DNA from 4 places in the Cryobacterium sp. TMB3-10 genome. Region 2 is predicted to be linked to each of the others. Evidence: predicted binding sites of a transcription regulator. Region 2 holds the regulator's gene; each other region holds the start of a gene.
What was found. The regulator LexA, encoded in region 2, represses DNA repair genes until DNA is damaged. The targets are predictions, from matches to a motif close to TCGAACANNTGTTCGA.
Positions count from the first base shown of each region.

Region 1: a site for LexA is predicted at 2,797-2,812, ahead of E3T22_RS01700 (HNH endonuclease signature motif containing protein). Genes of this name have one in related genera too.
Region 3: a site for LexA is predicted at 2,970-2,985, ahead of E3T22_RS14830 (HNH endonuclease signature motif containing protein). Genes of this name have one in related genera too.
Region 4: a site for LexA is predicted at 2,336-2,351, ahead of E3T22_RS00490 (HNH endonuclease signature motif containing protein). Genes of this name have one in related genera too.

Region 1 is NZ_SOGH01000004.1:13,242-18,971, reverse strand. Features, by position in the region: gene E3T22_RS01720 (hypothetical protein) at 1-139, shown strand, start outside; gene E3T22_RS01715 (CsbD family protein) at 198-371, shown strand; gene E3T22_RS01710 (serine hydrolase) at 383-1,720, opposite strand; gene E3T22_RS01705 (DUF4232 domain-containing protein) at 1,992-2,690, shown strand; gene E3T22_RS01700 (HNH endonuclease signature motif containing protein) at 2,841-4,433, shown strand; gene E3T22_RS01695 (ATP-dependent RecD-like DNA helicase) at 4,469-5,730, opposite strand, start outside.
Region 2 is NZ_SOGH01000021.1:128,608-134,337, reverse strand. Features, by position in the region: gene priA (bifunctional 1-(5-phosphoribosyl)-5-((5-phosphoribosylamino)methylideneamino)imidazole-4-carboxamide isomerase/phosphoribosylanthranilate isomerase PriA) at 1-52, opposite strand, end outside; gene hisH (imidazole glycerol phosphate synthase subunit HisH) at 116-748, opposite strand; gene hisB (imidazoleglycerol-phosphate dehydratase HisB) at 745-1,362, opposite strand; gene E3T22_RS12025 (histidinol-phosphate transaminase) at 1,372-2,457, opposite strand; gene E3T22_RS12020 (LysM peptidoglycan-binding domain-containing protein) at 2,566-2,928, opposite strand; gene lexA (transcriptional repressor LexA) at 3,244-3,945, shown strand; gene metE (5-methyltetrahydropteroyltriglutamate--homocysteine S-methyltransferase) at 4,033-5,730, opposite strand, start outside.
Region 3 is NZ_SOGH01000028.1:61,272-67,001, reverse strand. Features, by position in the region: gene E3T22_RS14840 (excinuclease ABC subunit UvrA) at 1-2,375, opposite strand, end outside; gene panD (aspartate 1-decarboxylase) at 2,463-2,876, shown strand; gene E3T22_RS14830 (HNH endonuclease signature motif containing protein) at 3,006-4,658, shown strand; gene E3T22_RS14825 (multidrug efflux SMR transporter) at 4,732-5,055, opposite strand; guanidine-III (ykkC-III) riboswitch at 5,065-5,126, opposite strand; gene E3T22_RS14820 (FKBP-type peptidyl-prolyl cis-trans isomerase) at 5,180-5,730, opposite strand, start outside.
Region 4 is NZ_SOGH01000002.1:97,306-103,035, forward strand. Features, by position in the region: gene smpB (SsrA-binding protein SmpB) at 48-524, shown strand; gene E3T22_RS00490 (HNH endonuclease signature motif containing protein) at 571-2,271, opposite strand; RNA gene ssrA (transfer-messenger RNA) at 2,548-2,933, shown strand; gene E3T22_RS00500 (class II glutamine amidotransferase) at 3,029-3,820, opposite strand; gene E3T22_RS00505 (YbdK family carboxylate-amine ligase) at 4,051-5,199, shown strand; gene E3T22_RS00510 (PIG-L family deacetylase) at 5,215-5,730, opposite strand, start outside.

The DNA.
Region 1 (5,730 bases), on a different contig from region 2:
GGCGGGCGTTGGCACTGTGCTCGTGCTGGCGGCGCTGCTGCCCGAGCGTCAGGAACGACCCGAGGTTGAGGCCATCACCTACGACTCGTTGCGCCCGACCCTGCTGCCCACGGTCATGATCCGCCGCATGGACCTGTGACCGACCCAACAACCAATCCGACCATCCCGAACCACCCCCAAGAGAAAGAGAGAACACGATGAGTGCATCAGACAAGGCCGAGAACACCGCCCAGGACCTCAAGGGCAAGGCCAAGGAAACCCTCGGAAAGGTCACCAACGACGACTCCAAGGTCGCGGAGGGCCGGTCAGACCAGGCCGGCGCCAACCTCAAGCAGGCCGGCGAGAACGTCAAGGACGCGTTCAAGAAGTAGGCTCCTACCGGTCACCCGACCGGCGCCGCCGGATTCCCGGTTGTGCCGGTCGGACAGACCGCGTTCACGTGCATCTGGGCCGTCGCCGCCTCCGCCGTCCAGGGCAGCTCAAGCCCCGCATCCGATTGCCCCTCCGATACGGGCATCTCCGCAGCGATAGCCGCCAGGCGCTGCGCCAGGGCCAGGGCGAACTCCGCACCCGCGCTGGAATCGTTCACCATCACCACCACGGTCAGGCCGCTCTCCGGGTCGGAGAGCGTCGCCGACAGGAAACCGGGGATCGCGCCGCCGCCGCCGCGCATCGGGCCCAGCTGCTCCGCCCCCAGCCCGTATCGCCGCCACTGGGGGGCGCCCTCTTCCCGCACGCTCCGCCACTGCTGTTCCGCTGCGTCTGGGGAGAGTAATCCTCCGGTGGCCAGCGCCTGCGACCAGGTCTTGAGATCAGCCAGGGTGGACACGGCCCCGCCGGCCACGCCGCTCATGGAGTTGGACAGCTGCGTCACATCGACCGGACGCGTGCAGGCCGGGGTACCTTCGGTGTCGAGAGCGGCGGCCCATCCCCGCGGGTGGTCGCCCGGCAGGTCGAAGTCCTGCGGATCGGGATACGACGTGTCGCGCAGCCCCAACGGCTCGAACACGTACCGCCGGTAGAGTTCCGGCCAGCTGTCGCCCGTCGCCTCTTCCAGCGCCATCCCGAGAAGTTGCACACCGGCGTCGGAAGGGTTCCACACCCGACCGGGCTGTCCGGTCCTGGTGGATCCGAGCCCGCCGGAGACGAGTTCGAGGGGCGGCCACTGTCGGGTGGGATTGTTGACGAACTGCGGCTCGAGGTTCGGGTCGCCGAGGCCGGCGGTGTGCTGGCACAGCTGACGCAGGGTGATGCCCTGCACCCCGGGCAGGCGGGTCAGGTATGACGACACGAGGTCGTCCAGGCCCACGCGCTTCTCATCCACGAGTCGGAGCAGCACCGTGCAGGTCATCGCGCCCGTCAAGGTGCCGATGCGAAATCGCATGTCGGTGGTGAGCGCCCCGCCGCCGGCCGGACGGCCGGTGATGGGGTCGATGCCGGCGCCCACGGCACCCGGGCTCGCCAGCCACTGCCCCGCCCACGGCGCCCACACGCCGGCGATAGCGCCGGTCGCGCCGGCCAGGTCCATTCCCTCGACCAGTGCGGCGTCGAGCGAAGCGACGGTCTCGGTGGCCAGTGCGCCCGACGCCGTGTCCGGGCCGATGGGAAACAGTGCCGCCGCATCCACGCAACCCGGCAGGGGAAGCACCAGGGTCACCGTCAGGAGTGCCACCGCGGCCACCCCCGGCCGCCGCCGGCCCAGCGCGTTCAGCCGGCTCATTCCACTCAGCCGGCTCAGTCCACTCAGCCGGCTCAGTCCACTCAGCTGGCTCAGCCGGCTCAGCCGGCTCACGGTGCCGGTTCGGCTCCGCGGAAGTCCTCCCCGCTGTCGTGCCTTTTGACCTGTCATGACGACCCGCTGCCCATCCCGTGCCCCCTGCATTCCACCCCCGCGGGGAATGCCGGAAGAGCCCATTGCCGGGAGTGTACCCAGGGCGCGCGCCCGTCGCGCCCGCGGCGCCGAGAAGCCCAGTCGGTGCAATACTGGGCGCATGATCCGCGTAGGGACGGGTCGCTCGCGCGGCTTCACGGCCCGACGACTCGGCACAGTGCTTCTCGTAACGGTCGGCGCCGCGGTGACGCTGACCGCCTGCGGAGTACCGCTGATCCCCACCCTTGACCCGACGGACACCCCCACCGCCCTCCCCTCCGCAGCCCCGGTGCCCACGCCCACGCCCACGCCGTCGAGCGTCCCCTCACCCGAGCCGACCGGCGGTCCCGGTTCGCCGGGGTCACCGGGTGAACCGGGTGCCCCATCCGCGTGCACCACCGACAGGCTGTCTTTCGCCCTGCAGGAACGCCCGGGCGACAGCGGCGCGGGCAGCTTCTTCTGGGACCTCTCCGTGACCAACTCCGGCGCCGTCGCCTGCACCGCCACTGGATATCCCCGCGTGCAGTTGGTGTCCGCAGACACCGGTCAGCCCATTGGTGCCGCTTCGGGCCTGGAACCGCGTACGGCGCCATCCGCCGTGCTGCTACAGCCGGGCGATTCGGCGTTCAGCCTGCTGCACCTCACCCGGGCCGGAGCATACGGCTGCCCACTCATCCCGGTCACCGAGCTCGCCGTGACGCCGCCGAACACCGACCAGAGCAGCCGGGTCGCCACCCCCAACCCCATCGACGGCTGCGCAGACCCCGCCATCCAGCTCGCGCGAACCGGCGCCTTCGCAGCGAGTCCGGTGGTCTTCTAGCCCGCGCTCATTCCGTGCCGGTCCATCCCGAAAAGGAGTTATCCACAAGCCGAGGTTTCATCACACACGGGTTCGATATCGGGATACTCTGCTTGCCCGTCTACCATCGAAGATGTATTCGTCCCGGGTCCCGGCGCTCCGCCCGGCCCGGTGGCCGGTGCTGTGGCCGGTGGTGACGGGTCGGCGGATGCGCTGGCGGTGGCGGTCGAGGCCGTGTTGGGGTTGGGCTGCTGCAGCGCCGATTACGACGCCCTGTCGGATACGCAGGTTCTGACCGGTCGACGTGATCTGGCCCGGTTGCGCAACCTGGTCGAGACCCGGGCGGTGTGGCTGGCGAAGACTCTCGCGTACCGGTCGCGGCCGGAGCTGGGCCAGCAGGGTCTGGCCGCTCAGCAGGGGTTCCTGTCGCCCGACGCGTTGATTCAGAAGGTGACCGGGGCGACGAAGGCCGATGCGCGCAAGCTGGTCGACGTGGGCCGGATGCTCGCGCGCACCGAAGCCGCCGAGGCCGCCGAGGCCGAAGCCGCAGCAGCCGCCGAGGAGGAAGCCGCCCGCCGGCTCGTCGATGGGACCGACGATGGCGGCGAGCCTGGCGAACCCGCCGAGACTGACGAACCCGAGGCGGCCTTCCCCGGCGGCGAGCCGGTCCCGCTGCCCTGGTACACGCCCATCTCGCACGCCATCGCCGACGGCACCCTGTCGGTGGCCGCGGCACACGCGATCCGCACCGGGCTGGGCGACGTCGACACCGTCGTCACCGGGCCGGCCCTCACCGACACCGTGCACACCCTGCTCGGTCAGGCGCGCACGATGACCGTGGACCACCTCCTCAAACGCTCCCGCCGGATGCGCGACAGCCTCGACGAGGCCGGCATCGCGGTCCGAGAACAGAAAGCCTGGGACGACCGCTACCTGCGAGCCTGGAAACTACCCACCGGGCAGGTCTGCATCAACGGGTTGTTCCCGCCCGAGCAGGGCGAATTCATCGTCTCCACCTTCGACAGCCTCACCAGCCCCCGCCGCGGCGGAGTGCACTTCGTCGACCCGGCCCGCGCCACATGGGCCCAATCCGTGCGCGATGACCCCCGCAGCACCGACCAACTCACCGCGGACAACTTCCTCGACCTGCTCACAGCCGGCACCAAGGCCAACCCCCACCACATGCTCGGCGGCCGCAAACCCGCCGTCCGCATCCTGACAACCTTCAGCCCCACCCCCGCGTCGCCGCCCGGGAAACGGGTGCACCTGCAGGACCCGGCCGACATCCTCGCCCCACTGCCGGACGGCACCGGACACGGCTACCTCGAAGGCAACCCCGCACCCGTGTCCCAGCAAACCATCGACCGACTCATCTGCGACTCCGGCACCATCGACATCACCTTCGACCCCACCGGCCAACCCCTCGACGTCGGCCGCGAAGAACGCCTCTTCACCCCCGCACAACGCATCGCCCTAGCCGCCCGAGACGGCGGCTGCCGATGGGGCGACTGCGACAAACCACCCACCCTCACCGAAGCCCACCACATCCGACACTGGGCCCGCGACCACGGCAGCACCGACCTCCGGCTCGGCATCCTGCTCTGCAACCCCCACCACCGACTACTACACAACCAAGGCTGGCAAATCCTCGAACACCAGGGCCAATACTGGCTACGACCACCGGCAACCATCGACCCCGGCCAAACACTCATCGAAATGCCCAGCAAGAACCCAGCCACGGGTGAGCACCCGTGGCCTTCATAGAATGAGGCCGAATCGATGGGTTGTCCGGGAGGGGGTCAGGCGCCCTCGACGGCGGGGGTGACGCGCAGGCCCTCCATGAAACGGAGCACGTTCTCGTCGACGATGATGTCGCTCGGGCGCAACGGCCGGGTGAGGTAGAGGCCGTTCAGGCTGGTCAGCCGGCTCAGCGCCACATAGGTCTGGCCGGGGCTGAACACCCGGGTGCCGAGGTCGACGATCGCCCGCTCGTAGGTGGCGCCCTGCGACTTGTGGATCGTGACCGCCCAGGCCAACCGCAGCGGGAACTGGGTGAACTCGGCCACGACATCCTTGCTGAGCTTCTTCGTCGCCGCGTTGTAGGTGTACTTGAACTTCTCCCACACCGTGGGCTCCACCTCGTGGGTGGTGCCGTCGATGTCGACGTACACGGTGGAGTCGACCCGTGTCACGGTGCCGATGGTGCCGTTCACCCAGCGCGGACCCCCGTCGAGCGGGTTGTCGTTGCGGAGGAACATCACCTGGGCACCGACCTTGAGTTCGAGAACCTCGTCGGCCGGGTAGGTGCGTCCACCGAAGTCGCCGGTGACCTCGGCTTTGGCCGAGAGGGACTTGCCGGACAGCCGCTTGAGCGCGGCAGCGTTGATGCGATTGACCGCGTCATTGCGGGTGGCCAGCGTGATGACTCCCTCGCTCGGAGGGGTGCGGGCACCCGCACCGTTGAGTGCCCCACCGATCTCGGGCGTCACCTGGCCATAGCGCACCGCATTGAGCATCGTCTTGAAGCCGGCGTCGTGCTGGCGGTGGATCTCGGTGAGTTCGAAGATCTTCAGCTCGGCGCTCTGCCACACCTTCGCGTCGAAGAACCACATCGAGCGGTAGGTGTCGGCGAAGTAGGCACGTTCCTCGGGGTCCCCCGGCACCGGAGCGAGCTGGTACGGGTCGCCGAAGAGCACGATCTGCACGCCGCCGAAGGTATCGTGCGGGCGTTGCCTGGCCTGACGGAGGCTGCGGTCGATGGCGTCCATCAGGTCGGCGTTGACCATGGAGACCTCGTCGATGACCACGGTGTCGATCGTGTTGAGCAGCTTGCGCAGTTGATCGTTCTGGTCGATCGCGTGATCGGCGATGACGCCGATCGGCAGCCGGAACAACGAGTGCAGGGTCTGACCGCCCACGTTCAGGGCGGCGACGCCGGTCGGCGCCGCGATGACGATCTGCTTACTGGTATTCCAGGAGAGGTGGTTGAGCAGCGTGGACTTACCGGTTCCGGCCCGACCGGTGACGAAGACGTTCTGCTTGGTGCCCTCAATGGCGGCGA
Region 2 (5,730 bases):
CGTCGACGGCGGGCAGGAGGACCAGCTTCGGGGTCTTGTTGAACTCGCTCATGATGTGCTGTGGTGACCTTTTCGTGTTGGTGCGGCCGCGATGGAGCGACCGACGGGGGAATGTCTAGTCGCGGAGCGTGCCGAGCCAGTTCTTCAGCAGCCGGATGCCCGCGTCGCCGCTCTTCTCGGGGTGGAACTGGGTGGCCGACAACGGACCGTTCTCCACGGCGGCGAGGAACGGGGCGCCGTGCTCGGCCCAGGTGAGGCGGGGAACCGGGAAGGGCGGCATCACGTCGAGGCTCCATTCCTGGGCGGCATAGGAGTGCACGAAGTAGAACCGTTCCTCTTCCAGCCCGCGGAACAGCACGGTGTCGGGGTCGGGCGTGACCGTGTTCCAGCCCATGTGCGGCAGTACCGGTGCCGGCAGGGCGGTGACGGTTCCCGGCCACTCGCCGAGGCCCGCGGTGTCGATGCCGCGCTCGACGCCGTGTTCGAACATGACCTGCATGCCCACGCAGATGCCCATCACCGGCCGCCCGCCGGAGAGGCGCTTGTCGATGATGTCGCCGCCGTGGGCGTCGTTCAGCGCCGCCATCACGGCGCTGAACGCGCCGACGCCGGGGACCAGGAGTCCGTCGGCCTCGAGCGCGAGCTTGCGGTCGCCGGTGAGGGTGACGTCGGCGCCGGCGAGTTCGAGCGCCTTGACGGCCGAGTGCACATTGCCCGTGCCGTAGTCCAGGACGACGACCGAGGTCACAGTGCGCCCTTGGTGGACGGGATGCCGGAGACCAGCGGGTCGTAGGCCTTGGCCTGGCGGAAGGCTCGGGCGAAGGCCTTGAACTCGGCTTCGGCGATGTGGTGGGGGTCGCGGCCGCCGAGGACGGTGACGTGCACGGTCAACGCGGCGTTGAAGGAGATGGCCTCGAAAACGTGCCGCACCATCGAGCCGGTGAAGTGCCCGCCGATGAGGTGGAATTCGAATCCGGCGGGCTCGCCGGTGTGCACCAGGTACGGCCGACCGGAGATGTCCACGACGGCCTGCACGAGGGCTTCGTCCAGCGGCACCAGGGCGTCGCCGTATCGGGAGATGCCAGCCTTGTCACCGAGGGCCTGCTTGATGGCCTGGCCCAGGACGATGCCGATGTCCTCGACGGTGTGGTGCACATCGATCTCGATGTCGCCCTTGGCGTGCACGGTGAGATCGGTCAGCGAGTGCTTCGCGAACGCCGTGAGCAGGTGGTCGTAGAACGGCACGCTGGTGTGGATGTCGCTCACCCCGGTGCCGTCGAGGTTGATCGAGAGGTCGATGCTCGATTCGCTCGTTTCGCGCTGCAGGTGGGCACGGCGAGGCGAGGGCGTGACGTTGCTCATGGCGTTAGTTTATTCGGCTATCGGGCGGAGCCGTGCGATGGCGGCCAGGAACGCGCTCGTCTCGGCTTCGGTGCCGGCCGAGACCCGGAGGTGGCCGGGGATACCGACGTCGCGGATCAGGATGCCTTCGGCCAGGAGCGCTTGGAAGATCGCGTGCGGGTCGGAGACTCCGCCGAATAACACGAAGTTGCTTCCGCTGCGCAGTGGGCTGAAGCCGAGGTTCGTCAGTTCGGTCACCAGGCGATCGCGTTGCACCCGGATGTCGTCGACCATGGCGAGCATCTCACCGGTGTGGGCGAGCGCGGCCACGGCCGCCGCCTGGGTGAGGGCGGACAGGTGGTAGGGCAGCCGGACCAGGCGTAGCGCATCCGTGACAGCCGGGTCGGCGGCCAGGTAGCCCAGCCGCACGCCGGCGAAAGCGAAGGCCTTGCTCATGGTCCGGGACACGAGCAGGCGCTCCCGGCCGGGCAGCAGGGTGAGGGCGCTGTCGGTGCCGTCCGGTGCGAACTCGGCGTAGGCCTCGTCGACGACAACGATGCCGGGGGTGGCGTCGTAGACGGCCGCGATGGTCTCCAGCGACAACGGGGTGCCGGTCGGGTTGTTCGGTGAGCAGAGGAAGACGATGTCGGGCGAGGTTTCCTCCACCCAGCGGGCGGCGGTCTCCGGCGAAAGTTCGTAGTCGGCGTCGCGGCCGCCGGGGATCCAGCGGGTATCGGTGCCGGAGGCGAGGATCGAGTACATCGAGTAGGTCGGCGCGTAGCCGAGCAGCGACCGGCCCGGCCCACCGAAGGCCTGCAGAACCTGCTGCAGAACCTCGTTGGAACCGTTGGCGGCCCAGATGTTGTCGCGGGTGAGACCGTGACCGAGGTAGCCCGCGAGGGCGTCGCGCAGCGGGCTGAATTCCCGGTCGGGGTACCGGTTGACGGTGAGGATCGCCTCGGCCAGGGCCTCCGCGATGTCGGCGGCGACCGCGGGCGGGATCGGGTGGGTGTTCTCGTTGACGTTCAACGCCACCGGCACGTGCAGCTGGGGTGCTCCGTAAGGGGTTTGTCCGCGGAGGTTGGCACGCAGGGGCAGGTCGTCGAGGCTGGTCACCCGAACAAGCTTAGTTGCGCCCGCGGCCGACCCCTCGTATCCGAGGCGGGGCGGGGCGAGCAGCTCCGGGCTGATCGGCTCCGGGCTGAGCGGCTCGGGCTGAGCGGCTCAGTAGTCGGCGGGAAGGGCGAGGCGCTGGCCGGGCTGCACGGCCTCGGAGGACAGCTGGTTGAGGTTGACGATGTCGATGATCACGTCGCGCGGGTCTTGTCCGGGGGCGACAGACTCGGCCAGCTGCCAGAGCGACTGGCCGGCCTCAATGGTGACGTAGTCGAACGCGGCCGCGCCGATACCCGCGCTGCCCTCTGCCGCGGCCATGCCGCCGTTGACGGCGATGCCGATGACGCCGAGTACCAGGGGCACTGCGGCGAGGGCCGTGAAAACGGCCCGCCCGCGGCGGGTCAGCCGCAGGTGTGTGGTGGGCGGGGTGGCCGGGCTGTGGTTGTCCGGTGCTGCATATGCTGCGCTCATGTCAAACCTCCTGGTAACGCATCTGGCCCTCGGCCGGGAGGGCCAGATGCGAATCTATGTTCCGAATATATCTTCGAGTGTTCGAACAATCAACCCTGTTTCCGGATATTATGGAGACAGATTCCGCAACACACTCGAATGCATGTCTACGAACCGCTGCTCTGTGGCTACAGTTTCGATCGGGTAGCTGCACTCAAACAGACACCACCGACATTGCTGCCCGAGCCCGAGAAGTATGAGCTCGACGAGCACCAGCCCGGCGAGCACGAGCCCCACCAGCACCAGCCCGAACCGACTAACCAGAGGAGCGTCAACGTGGCACAACAGAGCACACCTCGGGACAAGGGCGGCACGCGACGCCGCAAGAGCCTGAGCGACAAACAGCGCGCGGTGATGGACGTCATCCAGCGTTCGGTGCGCGACCGCGGTTACCCGCCGAGCATGCGCGAGATCGGCGACGCCGTTGGTCTGTCCTCGTTGTCGAGCGTGACCCACCAGCTGCACCAGCTCGAGCTGAGCGGGTACCTGCGGCGCGACCCGCACCGGCCGCGCGCACTCGAGGTGCTCATCGAGCTGCCTCAGTCCTCAGAGGAGGTCACGCCAGGCGCCGCCGATGACTACCAGTCCGGCATCCAGGTGGGTGATGCGGCGATGGTGCCGCTCGTCGGCCGCATCGCCGCCGGTATCCCGATCATGGCCGACCAGCAGATCGACGAGATCTTCCCGCTCCCCCGCCAACTGGTGGGCAAGGGCGAGCTGTTCATGCTCAAGGTCGTCGGTGATTCGATGATCGACGCCGCCATCTGCGATGGCGACTGGGTGGTCATCCGCCAGCAGAAGACCGCGGAGAACGGCGAGATCGTCGCCGCCATGCTCGACGGCGAAGCCACGGTGAAGGTGCTGCGACAGCGCGACGGCCACACCTGGCTGCTCCCCCGCAACACCAACTTCGAGCCGATCCTGGGTGACTTCGCCGAGGTCCTCGGCAAGGTCGTCGCGGTGTTGCGTTCGGTCTAGATCCGCAACGCTCCAGGCACACAACAGGCCCGACCCCGCGAGGGGTCGGGCCTTCGTGTTGTGCCGGCGTAGTCAGGGCGGGCCAGGTCAGACCAGCGTCGCCCGAACTGCGCGGGTGGCATCGACGATGTTGCGCAGGGACTCTACGGTCTCCGCATACCCGCGGGTCTTCAGTCCGCAGTCCGGGTTCACCCAGACCTGGCGAGCGGGGATCGATTGCAGGGCCCGCTCGAGAAGTTCGGTGATCTCGGCCACACCGGGCACCCGCGGCGAGTGGATGTCGTAGACGCCCGGGCCGATGCCGTGGTCGAAGCCACTGGTCTGCAGGTCGGCGACGACCTCCATCTTCGACCGAGCGGCCTCGATGCTGGTCACGTCGGCGTCCAGGTTGCGGATCGCGTCGATGACGACCCCGAACTCCGAGTAGCAGAGGTGGGTGTGGATCTGGGTCTGGTCGGCGACCCCCGCGGTAGCGAGCCTGAACGACCCGACCGACCAATCCAGGTAGTCGGCGTGGTCCTTCTTCTTCAGGGGCAGCAGCTCGCGCAGCGCGGGCTCGTCGACCTGCACCACCCGGATACCGGCCGCCTCGAGGTCACCGATCTCGTCGCGCAGCGCGAGCGCCACTTGCCGGGCGGTCTCCCCCAGCGGCTGGTCGTCGCGCACGAACGACCAGGCCAGGATGGTGACCGGTCCGGTGAGCATCCCCTTGACCGGCTTCTCGGTGAGGGTCTGGGTGTAGCTGGACCACTCCACGGTGATGGGCGCCGGCCGCCGGACGTCGCCCCACAGGATCGACGGACGGGTGCACCGGCTGCCGTAGGACTGCACCCAGCCGTTCTCGGTGACGGTGAAGCCATCGAGGTTCTCGGCGAAGTACTGCACCATGTCGTTGCGCTCGGGTTCACCGTGCACGAGAACGTCGAGGCCGAGGTCTTCCTGCAGCTGCACGACCCGGCCGATCTCGGCGCGCATGAGCTCCTGGTAGTCGGCGGATGCGAGTTCACCCGAGACCAGGCGGGCGCGAGCGCGGCGGATATCGCTCGTCTGCGGGAACGAGCCGATGGTCGTGGTCGGCAGCGGGGGCAGGTCGAGCACGGCATCCTGAGCGGCCAGGCGGGCCTCGTAGTCGCCGCGGCTGAAGTCGGCCGGGGTGAGGGTGTCGAGGCGGGCGCGTACGGCTCCGTCACGCACGCCGGGCGAGACCCGGCGCGCCTCCAGCGACGCGGTGGCCGCGTCGAGATCGGCCTGCACGGCAGCCTGCCCCTCGGAGAGGCCGCGAGCGAGGGTGGCGACCTGACCGATCTTCTGGTCGGCGAACGCCAGCCAGCCGGTGAGGTCGGCGCCGAGCTTGGTCTCGTCGGTGACGTCGTGCGGCAGGTGCAGCAGCGAGGTGGAGCTGGAGACCGCGATCCGGTCGCTCAGCGCGCCCAGCTGGGCCACCTTGTCGAACGCCGCCGCGAGGTCGCCGCGCCAGATGTTGTGACCGTCGATCACGCCGGCCACGAGGGTGGTGTCGGCCAGGCCGGGCACGTCGGCGGGCACCGTGCCGCGCACGAGGTCCAGGCCGATGGCCTCGACCGGGGTCTTGGCCAGAACGGGTAGGGCGTCGTCGAGGCTGCCGTAGGGCGCGGCCACGAACAGTCCGGGCCGCCTGTCGAGGCCGCCGAGGGTGTCGTAGGCCCGGGCGAGGGCGGCGAGGGCACGGTCGCGCGGGATGTCGATGCTCTCGCTGACGAGGGCCGGTTCGTCCAGCTGTACCCACTCTGCACCCGCGGCGGCGAG
Region 3 (5,730 bases), on a different contig from region 2:
GCCGGGTGCAACCCGGTGGTGGGCTCGTCGAGCAGATACAGGGTGTGGCCGCGACGGGCGCGCTGCAGCTCGGTGGCCAGCTTGATGCGCTGAGCCTCACCGCCGGAGAGCTCGGTGGCCGGCTGGCCGAGCCGCAGGTAGCCCAGGCCCACCTCGCGGAGGGTCGCCAGGCTGCGGGCGGCGCTGGGCACCTCGGCCAGGAAGTCGGCGGCCGCGTCGACGGTGAGTCCCAGCACGTCGGCGACGGACTTGCCGTTGTAGAGCACCGCAAGGGTCTCGGCGTTGTAGCGGGAGCCGCCGCAGGTCGGGCAGGGTGCGTAGCTGCCGGGCAGGAAGAGCAGCTCCACGGCCACGAAGCCCTCGCCCTGGCAGGTGTCGCAGCGGCCGCCGGCCACGTTGAAGGAGAACCGGCCGGCGCCGAAGCCGGCGGCCTTCGCCGCATCCGTCGCCGCGAAGGTGGATCGCACGGCGTCGAACAGGCCCGTGTAGGTGGCCAGGTTGGAGCGCGGGGTGCGGCCGATGGGCTTCTGGTCCACGCGCACCAGACGGTCGATGGCCCCGGCACCGGTCACCGTGTCGACGACGGTGCTGGCACGGTCCGCACCGGTCTCGTCGTCATCGGCGTCCTGGGCGGCCTGCTGGTCGGCCGCGCCGTCTCCGGCAACGCTGGCGGCGGGCCCGGCGTCGACCGGGCCCTGGCGCAGTTCCCGGCCTACGGCATCCGCCAGCACCCGGCTGACCAGGGTGGACTTGCCCGACCCCGAGACACCGGTGACGGCGGTCAGCACGCCGAGCGGCACCTTCACGTCGAGGTCGACAAGGTTGTGCCGGGTGACGCCGGTCAGGCCCAGCCAGGCGGCCGGCTCACGGTGCGCCGGCGCCGCCGAGTCGCCCATGGAGGGGAACAGGTATCGGCGGGTGACGGAGGTCTCGACCTCGGCCAGCCCCGGCACCGGGCCGCTGTAGAGCACCTCGCCGCCACCGTCGCCCGCGCGCGGGCCCACGTCGACGAGCCAGTCGGCGCGGCGCACGACGTCCATATTGTGTTCGACCACGAAGACCGAGTTGCCGGATGCCTTGAGCTGTTCGAGCACCACCAGCAGCGGTTCCGCGTCGGCCGGGTGCAGCCCCGCGGAGGGTTCGTCGAGCACGTAGATCACACCGAACAGGCCGCTGCGGAGCTGGGTGGCGATGCGCAGCCGCTGCATCTCGCCGGGGGAGAGGGTGGGGGTGGCCCGGTTCAGGCTGAGGTAGCCCAGGCCCAGGTCGATGAGCACCTCGAGGCGGCGCACCAGGTCGCCGGCCACGGTGACGGCCACCTCGGTGACCTCGCCGGACTGCGCGGAGCGGTGCGACCCGGTGGCCCCGGTGAGCTCGGCGGTGGGCCGCAGCACCTCGGCGAGGTCGCTGAGGGTGAGGGCGTTGAGTTCGTTGATCGGCCGGCCGGCAAAATGAACCGCGAGGGCCTCGGCGCGCAGGCCGCTGCCGCCGCAGAGCCGGCACGGGCCGGTCTCCACGAACGCGAGCACCCGCTGGCGCATCTGGGCGCTCTTCGAATCGGCCAGCGTGTGCATCACGTAGCTCTTCGCGCTCCAGAACCGGCCCTTGTACGGCTTGGCCACCCTGTCTCGCTGCGGGGTGACCTCCACGACGGGCTGCTCCTCGGTATAGAGGAGCCAATCGCGCGACTCGCGGCTGAGCTGTGACCACGGCACGTCGATGTCGTGGCCCAGCACCCCGGTGATGTCGCGCAGGTTCTTGCCCTGCCACGCGCCGGGCCAGGCTGCGATGGCGCCGTCGCGGATGCTCAGGCTCGCGTCGGGCACCAGGAGGGGTTCGGCGACGGTGTGCGAGATGCCCAGGCCGTGGCACTCCGGGCAGGCGCCGGTGGCCGTGTTGGGCGAGAAGGCGTCGGAGTCCAAGCGCAGGTCCGACCCGGCAGGGTAGGTGCCGGCGCGGGAGTAGAGCATCCGCATCGAGTTGGACAGGGTGGTGACGGTGCCCACGCTGGAGCGGGAGCTGGGCGAGCCGCGGCGCTGCTGGAGGGCCACGGCCGGCGGCAGCCCGGTGATGAGGTCAACGTGCGGGGTGTGACCCTGCTGGATCAGGCGGCGTGCGTACGGCGCGACGGACTCGAAGAACCGGCGCTGGGCCTCGGCAAAGATGGTGCCGAAGGCCAGGGACGACTTGCCCGAGCCGGAGACTCCGGTGAAGGCGACGATGGCGTCGCGGGGGATGTCGACGTTGACGTCTTGCAGGTTGTTCTCTCTGGCACCACGCACACGCACGAAGCCGTCAGCGCCTGGGTGGGCGGCGAGGTCCGCCGGAAGGGGCGGAGAAATGGGTGCCGAAGAAGTCAAGGGAGAGTGAGGCATTCGATCGACTCTAGTTCGGCCCCCTGACACTCGACCCTGCTCGGCACGCGTATCGTGGAGAAGTTGATCCCCGAAAGGCTCTTTCCGATGCGCCGCACCATGTTCAAGTCCAAGATCCACCGTGCCACCGTGACGCACTCCGCCCTGCACTACGTGGGGTCGCTGACCGTCGACCTCGACCTGCTCGACGCGGCCGACCTGCTGCCCGGCGAGCTGGTGAGCATCGTGAACGTCAACAACGGCGCCCGCTTCGAGACCTACCTGATCGCCGGGGAGCGCGGCAGCGGTGTGATCGGCGTCAATGGCGCGGCAGCACGGATGGCGCACGAGGGCGACCTGGTCATCATCATCTCCTACGCCCAGATGGGCACGAAGAAGGCCAGGGTCTACCAGCCCACCGTCGTGCACGTGGATGCGCAGAACGCGATCATCTCGGTCGGCACCGACCCGGCCGCTGCCGACGGCGATGACGACCTGGAGCGCCCGCCCCACGCTCTCTGAGCTTCGCTGCCTGTCGGGCGCCGAGGAGAATCATGGCACCCGGATCGGATGGCTGAGAACGTGTGAAAAAGTTCTCCACAGCCGTGGGTTCCACCACACAAACGTTCGATATTGAGCTATTCTCATCGCATGGTCACCATCGTAGCTGTCTCCGAACCCGGTTCCGCGCCGGATGGCACGGCGCCGACGGCTCCGCTGCCGGGGTCGTTGATCGCCGCGCTAGAAGCGGTGGAGCACCTCGGGGCGTGCAGCGCCGACTACGACGCGCTCTCCGACGCGGAGCTGATCGCCGGCCAGAGAGACCTGGCCAAGTTGCGTGGCTTGGTGGAGACCCGATCGGTATGGCTGGCGAAGACCCTCGCGCACCGTTCCCGCCGGGAGCTGGGCCAGCAGGGCCTGGCAGCACGGCAGGGGTTTCTGTCGCCGGCGGACCTGATCCAGACCCTCACCGGCTCTACCCGGGCCGACGCCCGCAAACTCGTTGACGTGGGCACGATGCTCAGCGAGACAGAGACGGCCCAGGCGGTGCGGGACGCCGAGGCCAACGACCGGGGGCAACAGGACGGCCGCGACGACGTCGACGGCGGTGATGTGGCCGCCGTTCCCGGCGCTGAGCCTGTCCCGCTGCCCTGGTACAGCGCCATTTCCGATGCCGTGGCTGCCGGAACCCTCTCGGTCGCCGCGGCGCACGCGATCCGCGCGGGCCTGGGCACGATCGACGTCGTCATCACCGCCGAAGTCCTCGGTGATGCGGTGCAGAAGCTCCTCACAGAAGCGAAGACAACCACCGTCGACGACCTCCTCAAACGCTCCCGCAGGATGCGGGACACCCTCGATGAGGCCGGCATCGCGAAACGCGAACAGAAGGCATGGGACGACCGGTACCTGCGGATCTGGACCGGTGACTCCGGCCAGGTCCACCTCAACGGCCAATTCCCGCCTGAGCAGGGCGCGTTCATTCTCTCCGTCTGCGACAGTGCCGCCGGTCCCCGCCGCGGCGGCGTGAGATTCGTCGACCCGGACCGGGCCGCCTGGGCCAAGGCGATACAGGATGACCCGCGCAGCACCGACCAGTTAACCGCCGACACCTTCGTCGAGCTCCTCAGGGCCGGTAGCACCGTCAACCCGCACCGAATGCTCGGCGGTCGCAGCCCGGCGGTTCGGATCCTCACTCCCGCGCCCACCCCGGCGCCCACCCCGGTGCCAGCCGGGGACGGGGAGGCCGAAGCAGCGACTCCCTCACCCGCACCAGCAGGCGAACTCGCGCCGGCAGTCGACCCCGCCGAGGTTCTCGTTGCGATTCCCGACGGCAGCGGCCACGGCTTCATCGAGGGTAATCCCGCACCCGTGTGCCAGCAGAGCGTCGACAGGATCATCTGCACCAGTGGCACCGTCGAGATCACCTTCGACGACGACGGCCAACCCCTCAACCTCGGCCGCGAAGAACGCATCTTCACCGCAGCGCAACGCATCGCCCTGGCTGCCCGCGATGGCGGCTGCCGATGGGGCGACTGCGACAGGCCACCCTCGCGAACCGAGGCGCATCATCTCGAGGAATGGGTCCGCGATCACGGCGCCACAGACATCCGCGTCGGCATCCTGCTCTGCCCCCCACACCACCGGCTGCTCCACGCCCAGGGCTGGCAAATCTTCGAGAACCGGGGCGTCTATTGGCTGCGGCCCCCGGCCATTGTTGATCCCGGGCAGTCGCTCATCAGGCTGAACCGTAAGAGCCCCATCGCTCCGGAAGGCCTACACCCGGACCGGGCCGACAGGCACTGATATGGCAGCGACGATCACGGTGACGGCAGCATCCGCCGATCGTGAGAGACGTCGCGAGCCGGAGGCGGGAGGGCTAGTGGCCGCCGTCGACGAGCTTCAGGCCGATGACGCAGCCGACGAGGCCCAGGATGAGCAGGATTTTGATGAGCGACGCCGGTTCGCCGCCGAAGATCATCGCGTAGAGCACGGTCAGCGCCGCGCCGATCCCCACCCAGACGGCGTAAGCGGTGCCTATCGGGATGGTGCGCATCGCGAACGCGAGGCCGGCCATGCTCAAAACCAGGCCGGCACCGAAGATCACGGTGGGCCAGAGCTTGGTGAAGCCGACGGACTTGCCGAGGGCCGTCGCCCAGACGGCTTCGAGAACACCGGACACGATCAAAATGATCCACGACATGAGAACTCCTATGGCCAGTCTTGTCGCGTGCCGGGTACTGATCCGTCGTCCGGAACCGCGGAGCGGTCTCCCAGAAGACTAGCCCGGCGGCCTGTGCAGACACTGGGCAGGCCGCCGGGGACACTTAGGCTGCGGCGATGATGTCCACGACGAAGACGAGAGTGTCTGTTTCGCTGATGCCGGCCGTCTCGTTACCGCCCTCATAACCCAGCTCGCCCGGCGGGATGACAATGACCACCTGGGAGCCGACGGTCTGTCCGACCAGGCCCTGGGTGAAGCCGGTGATCAACCCGGAGACCGGGAACGACGTGGGGCCGACACCCCAGCTCTGGTCGAACACCTTGCCGGTGTCCCAGATGGCGCCGGTGTACTGCACGGTCACCGTGGAGGTCTCCGTGACGGCCGCGCCGTCACCCTTCTTGAGCACCTCGACCGCGAGGTCGGTGGGCGGGTCGCTCTTGGGCATGGTCACGGTGGGCGCGCCGTCATCGGCGAGCTTCACGGTGGGGAAGCCGTCCGTGGGCTCCTGGTCTTCCCCGGTGGCGCGGGTGGGCAGCTTTTCCTTGATGTCGATCACGAAGAGCAGCTGGTCGGTGGCGGCCACACCCAGGTCGGTGTTGCCGGTCTCGCCGAAGCCGTCGGCCGGCGGGAAGACCACGGCCACCCTGTCGCCCA
Region 4 (5,730 bases), on a different contig from region 2:
CCCGGCGGATGCCTGGCCGCTTCACTGAACCGATCGAGGAGAATGCCGTGCCCAGGGAAAAAGGCGAGAAGGTCGTCGCGACCAATCGCAAGGCGCGCCACGACTACCTCATCGAGGATACGTACGAGGCCGGAATGGTGCTCAGCGGCACCGAGGTGAAGTCCCTCCGCGCCGGACGGGCGTCCCTCGTCGACGGCTACGCGTTCATCGAGTCCGGGGAGGCCTGGCTGGATGCCGTGCACATTCCGGAGTACACCGCCGGCACCTGGACGAACCACCCGCCCCGTCGCAAGCGCAAGCTGCTGCTGCACAAGGCGGAGATCGTCAAGATCAGCCACAAGACCAAAGAGGGTGGCTACACCCTGATTCCGCTGAAGATCTACTTCAGCGACGGCAAGGCCAAGGTCGAGATCGCGGTGGCCAAGGGTAAGAAGGAATACGACAAGCGGCAGACCCTGCGCGAACGCCAGGACAAGCGCGAGTCCGACCGAGCCATCTCCGCCCGCCGCAACCTCGGCGACTAGCCAGCCCCGACCCGACCCGCCCCGAGTCGCCCGCTCAATCTGGCCGCTACTCGTCTTGTGGTCGGGTCTTCGGGTCGTGCGCCCGGTGTTTTCCGGGTGTGCGCCATGTCCCGGACGGGTCGATCCAGTGCGGGGCCATCACTCGCGGCCGCCCGCCGACCATCCGGATTCTCCACCCGCTGCTGTCGATGGTGCGGTGGTGGTACCAGCACAGCAATACCCCGTTGGAAGCATGGGTTTTCCCACCGACCTGCCACGGCACCACATGGTGTACTTCGGTCCACTGGGGTGGGCAGTCGCAGCCCGGGATGATGCAGCCACCGTCTCTGGCGGTGATCATTTTGCGTTGCATCGGGGAGAAACAACGGGCTTTGGAGCCCAGGCCGAGGACGGCACCGGCCCTGCCGAAGAAGACGGGCTGGAAGCCGCCGTTGTCGATCATCTGCGTAATGGTCTTCATCGAGACCGGCCCGTCGACGCCGTCGATCCAACCGACGCCGGCGTCCTTGAGGAGGTCGGCCGCGTTCACATGCACCATCACCGTCGGTGGCATGCCGCCCATGGTCGGGGTGCGGGGGTCTTGGGCGACCTGCACCAGGATGCCGCGGAGAATATCGGCGCGCTTCTCCCCGCCGGTGCGTTCGTCGATCAGCTCGCCGGGCACGAGTTCGCCGGCTTCGATGCGTTGCTGTTCCTGTGCGGACGGGAACCGTGGTGCGGAGCGGGCGGATTGGAAGGTGTTGAACAGGTTCTGGATGACACCCTTGAGGACCGGGGTCACGCCGCCACGCAGCGGGTAGAGGCCCCGGGTGAGCTCGCCGAAGGATATGGTGGATTTCGCTTCAACCGTGGTCGCGTTCGGGGCGGCCCCGTCGGGGTTTAGTAGCGCCTGCATCCGTGCCGCCAGGGACCGCAGATCATCGGCCGGATAGGTGAACCCCTCCGAATCGCCACGCCGCAGAATCGGACCGGTGCACCGGATGTCGCTGTCGCCGGGGCCGCGGGTGCGATCGAAGACCGACCCTGTCGCCCGCTCGACGAGGCCGAGCTCGGCGGATTCGACGTCGGCCTGGTCGGCATCGAAGCGGCCGTGCACCTTATAGTCGGCCAGCCCCTTCACGATCGTCTCCGCCGCATCGATCCCCAATTCCCCGGCGCGCATCGCGGCCGCCACCGCGGGGAACTCCGGCTCCAGCACCTGGCCGGCCAGCATCCTCTGGGCCACCTTCTCACCCAGCGCCAGGCGCCGTTTCATCTCCTGCCGAGACGTCAAGGTGAGGCGGGTGAGCAGGTCGATTTGATGCGACGCCCCCAACCGCCACGCCATCGAATCCCGGCCCAACCCGGGGCGGGACCGGTATCCGACAACGGTCGCCGCGCCAACCCGGGCCGCGTCCACGGGCCGGCCGGCATTCTCGACCGTCTGGGTGAACGCCACCACCTCCGCGTCACTGAGCGAGTCGAGGTCGGTCGACTCCAGAACGGCCTGCACCATCTCCGCGGCATCCGCGAGGACCCGGAGCTTTTCACCGAAGGCGCCGGTGAACGCGCGCTGCACCCCCGAGATCGCCGACGGATCCCGCCACTCCGGCTTGCCCTCACCGCCGAATTGAGTGTCGGCGGTGCCGCTCACGCTGCCGGCATCCGGTGCCGGCCCGGTCAGGCCGGTGTTCCAGTCGTGGAGATTGGAACCGGTGGGAGAAGTTCCCGTCGGTGCGGGGGAGCCTGGAGCCAGCTCGTCGTCCATACGCCCATTATCTCATAAATCGTAGAAGTATGCGAGAATTTGTCATGAATCTGTAGGCCAGGTATCGGAAACATTTTCGCTAGACGGCGCGTTGTCGATGACGGCATGCGGCATCCGTCGCTACCGGGGTGGCGCGAAAGTGTTGTATCCTGAAAGGCCGTGGTGGTGAGCTGCAATGTTCGCCACTGCGGTTCTGGAAACAGGATTGGTAACTCAACAGCGTGTGACAACAACCGCGTTCTGCGCAACTCATTCGAGTCGGCAGCACGTGAACATGGGGATGATCGGTTTCGACATTGCCTGCGTAACTGTGAGAAGCGGGTCGAGGATGCAGGGTTATCTCGTAAACGATCTCTGCAAAACAATAAGTGCCAATTCAAACCGCACTGTCTCGCGTTCCGCTTTCGCCCTCGCGGCCTAAGTAGAACCACATTGAGACCGTCAGACCGGGAATGCTCTCTACTCGGATCCTGACGTCATTTAGAGAGATTGCTCCTATCCTGAGCCTCGGGGTATAGGGGGACTTAAACGAGGGCTGGGCTCGTCGGATCAGCTGCCAGTGGCAAGTTCCGGAGCCGAGTAGAACGCCTTCACTGGATACACCCGTAGAAGAAACATGACCACAGCAATGGACCGGGGTTCAATTCCCCGCATCTCCACCATTGGGTTGTTGCCACACGCTGTTGACCACCAACATGCAAAAAGCCACCTCTCGAGGTGGCGTTTTGTGTATTCAGGAGCGGCCGGCCCGACGTGGTCAGTCGATTAGGAAGGGCTGATGCCGATACCCGTCCATTTCGAGAATGAGTGCGGACGATTCCGGTACCTCGACGAAGGCGCCGGGCAGGTCGTTGAGCGGCTCGGACACCACGACCTTCGCATGATCACCGAAGGCGGCCAGCCGCTCCTGGTCGGGGTACATCTGGCGGAGCGTGCGGATGTCCGCCGAATGAAACAACGTGCGCGTGCGTCCCTGGGTCGAGTAACGGAAGGCCCACAAGGTGGTGCCGTCGGAGACGGCGACGGTGCCCTGCCAGGGAAAACGCACATCGTGATCGTGGCCGACAGACTCGACGGTGCGAATGGCGCGCCCGATGGCATCGATAGGGTCATCACGGAGCCCGTAGGTCAGCGCGAGGTGAAAGAGCACCTCTGAGTCCGTCGTGCCGAGCACGTTCGGGTACAGCGACGGGTCGATCGCCAACGTCAGGTCGCGCCTGAGCTCGCGCCACCCCGCAATGGCGCCGTTGTGCATGAACATCCAGTTCTGATAGCGATACGGATGGCAGTTCGTCTGCTGGATCGGCGGTGCGGTTGCCGCGCGAACATGGGTGAAGAAGAGCGGGCTGGTGAGAGCCCTGGTGAGCTCGCTCAGGTTCGCGTCGTTCCACGCGGGTTCGATGCTGTGGAACAGCGCCGGTGCGGTGCCCTTCGGGGCTCCCGTGGGGTACCAGCCGAAGCCGAAGCCATCCCCGTTCACCGTCTCGGCCCCGAGCGGGGAGTTCAGCGATTGCGCGACTATCGAGTGCTTAGCGTCGAGCACGATCATTGAGGGTTGCAGGGGTTCCCCGAGGTACGCCAGCCATCTGCACATCCGTCCATCTCCCATCCGGCACCGCCGCGGTGGCGCGCACGCGACCATTGTGCACCCGTCCACCGAGGGCGGTCCGGTTCCCCCAGCAGGGTGATGCAAGACCCTTGACCGCTATCCGGCTACAGGTCACACTCATCGCAGACGGTTCACACTGTCGTGATCCGACGGCGACGGAAGAGGTCAACGTGGCTACGTTTGGCATCGAAGAGGAGTTCCAATTCCTCGATCCTGACACCCTGTTCCCCGTGGATGTGGGCGCCCAGGCCTTCGAGCACCTGTCGACGATGCCCGAGTGGCAGGGCGTGACGCACCGGGAGTTCCTGGCCTCCCAGATCGAGCACGCTTCGGCGGTGTTCGAAAAGATGGACGACGCTCACGCGGCCATGACGGGCTTTCGACGCGCGGTCGCCGACCAGGCGGCCGAACTCGGTGTGATCGTGGCGAGTATCGGCACCCCGCCCGACACGACGGCGTTCCCCACGATCACCGACACCGAGCGCTACCAACGCATCGTACGCACCATGGACGCTGTGATCGCCGACCATCAGGTGAGTGGTCTGCACGTGCACGTCGGCATCCCGAGCCGGGAGGCCGGGGTGATCGTCCTGAATGCGGTGCGGCCCTGGTTGCCGCTCTTCACGGCCATCGCCGCGAACTCTCCGCTGTGGAGGGGGCAGGACACCGGGCACGACAGCTGGCGCACGGTATTGCTGCGCCGGTGGACGACCTCGGGCTGCCCGCCGGCCTTCCTCGACGCCGCGGACTACGACCGACGCATCGCACGACTGCTGGGCATCGGCGGCACCGTCGACCTGGGCGTGATCATGTGGGATGTGCGGCTCTCGGAGCACCTGCCCACGATCGAGTTCCGGGTGGCAGACGCACAGCTCGACGCGCAGACCACGCTGTTCATCACTGCGCTGTGCCGGGCGTTCGTGGCGCATTCACTCGGGGTGCCGGCCGCGCAGGCCGCCGCCGCGAGCGCATCCGCCCAGATGCCCTCCGAACTCCTCTCCGCTGCCCTGCTGCACTCGGCCCATCACGGAATGGACCGGCAGGTCTTCGATCCGCTGCGCGGCGGGCTGGCCCCGGCTCACGGCTGCCTCCGCCGATTCGTGCGGATGCTCGAGCCCGAGCTCGTAGAACTGGGCGACGTCGAACTGGTGCGAGAGGCGGTGGCCCGGCTCAGAGTCGACGGCACCGGTGCGGCACAGCAGCGTGCCGCCTTCAGCCGGGGCGGCCGGCCCGAGCTGCGCCGGCTGCTCACCAGGACGATGACCCCGGCTCGGCGCGCCGAGAGGGTGACGGTGGCCGCTGGAGCGATCCTCGGCTGAGGATGCTCGCCATGGTCAGACGGCGGGGTGTGGGTGCAGCCGCAGGCCGGCCGAGGTGCCGATCGCCTCGCGCTGACCGCCGGAGTGCACGATCTCGGTGCCGTGCACGGTGAGCTGGCTTGCGTGCGCGCGCAGCGCATCCGTCACCACCGCGAGGTGCTGGGGCAGATCGAACCATTCTTCGTCGCCCGCGGGTGCCTCGAGGACCTCGGCGAAGGCGGTGCCGGTGGCCGTGGTCGCGGCGTGGGCGGCATCGTGGGCGCGCACGTGGTCGGGATGCCCGTAACCGCCGCCGTCGTCGTAACTGATCACCAGGGACGGCCGCAGCCGCACAATCAGGGCCGCGATGTCGGCCGTGACCTCGGCCAGCGGCGCCACCGAGAGGGCGTCGTCGGCGGCGTCGTCCGCCGGCCCGGCCAGGCCGGGGCGAATCCAGACCATGCCGGAGTCGCGGTAGCGGCGGGGCTCGAGGCCGTCGACCCTGGCGGGCGGCTCACCGAGCCAGAACCGTTCGGTGATGCCCAGGATGCC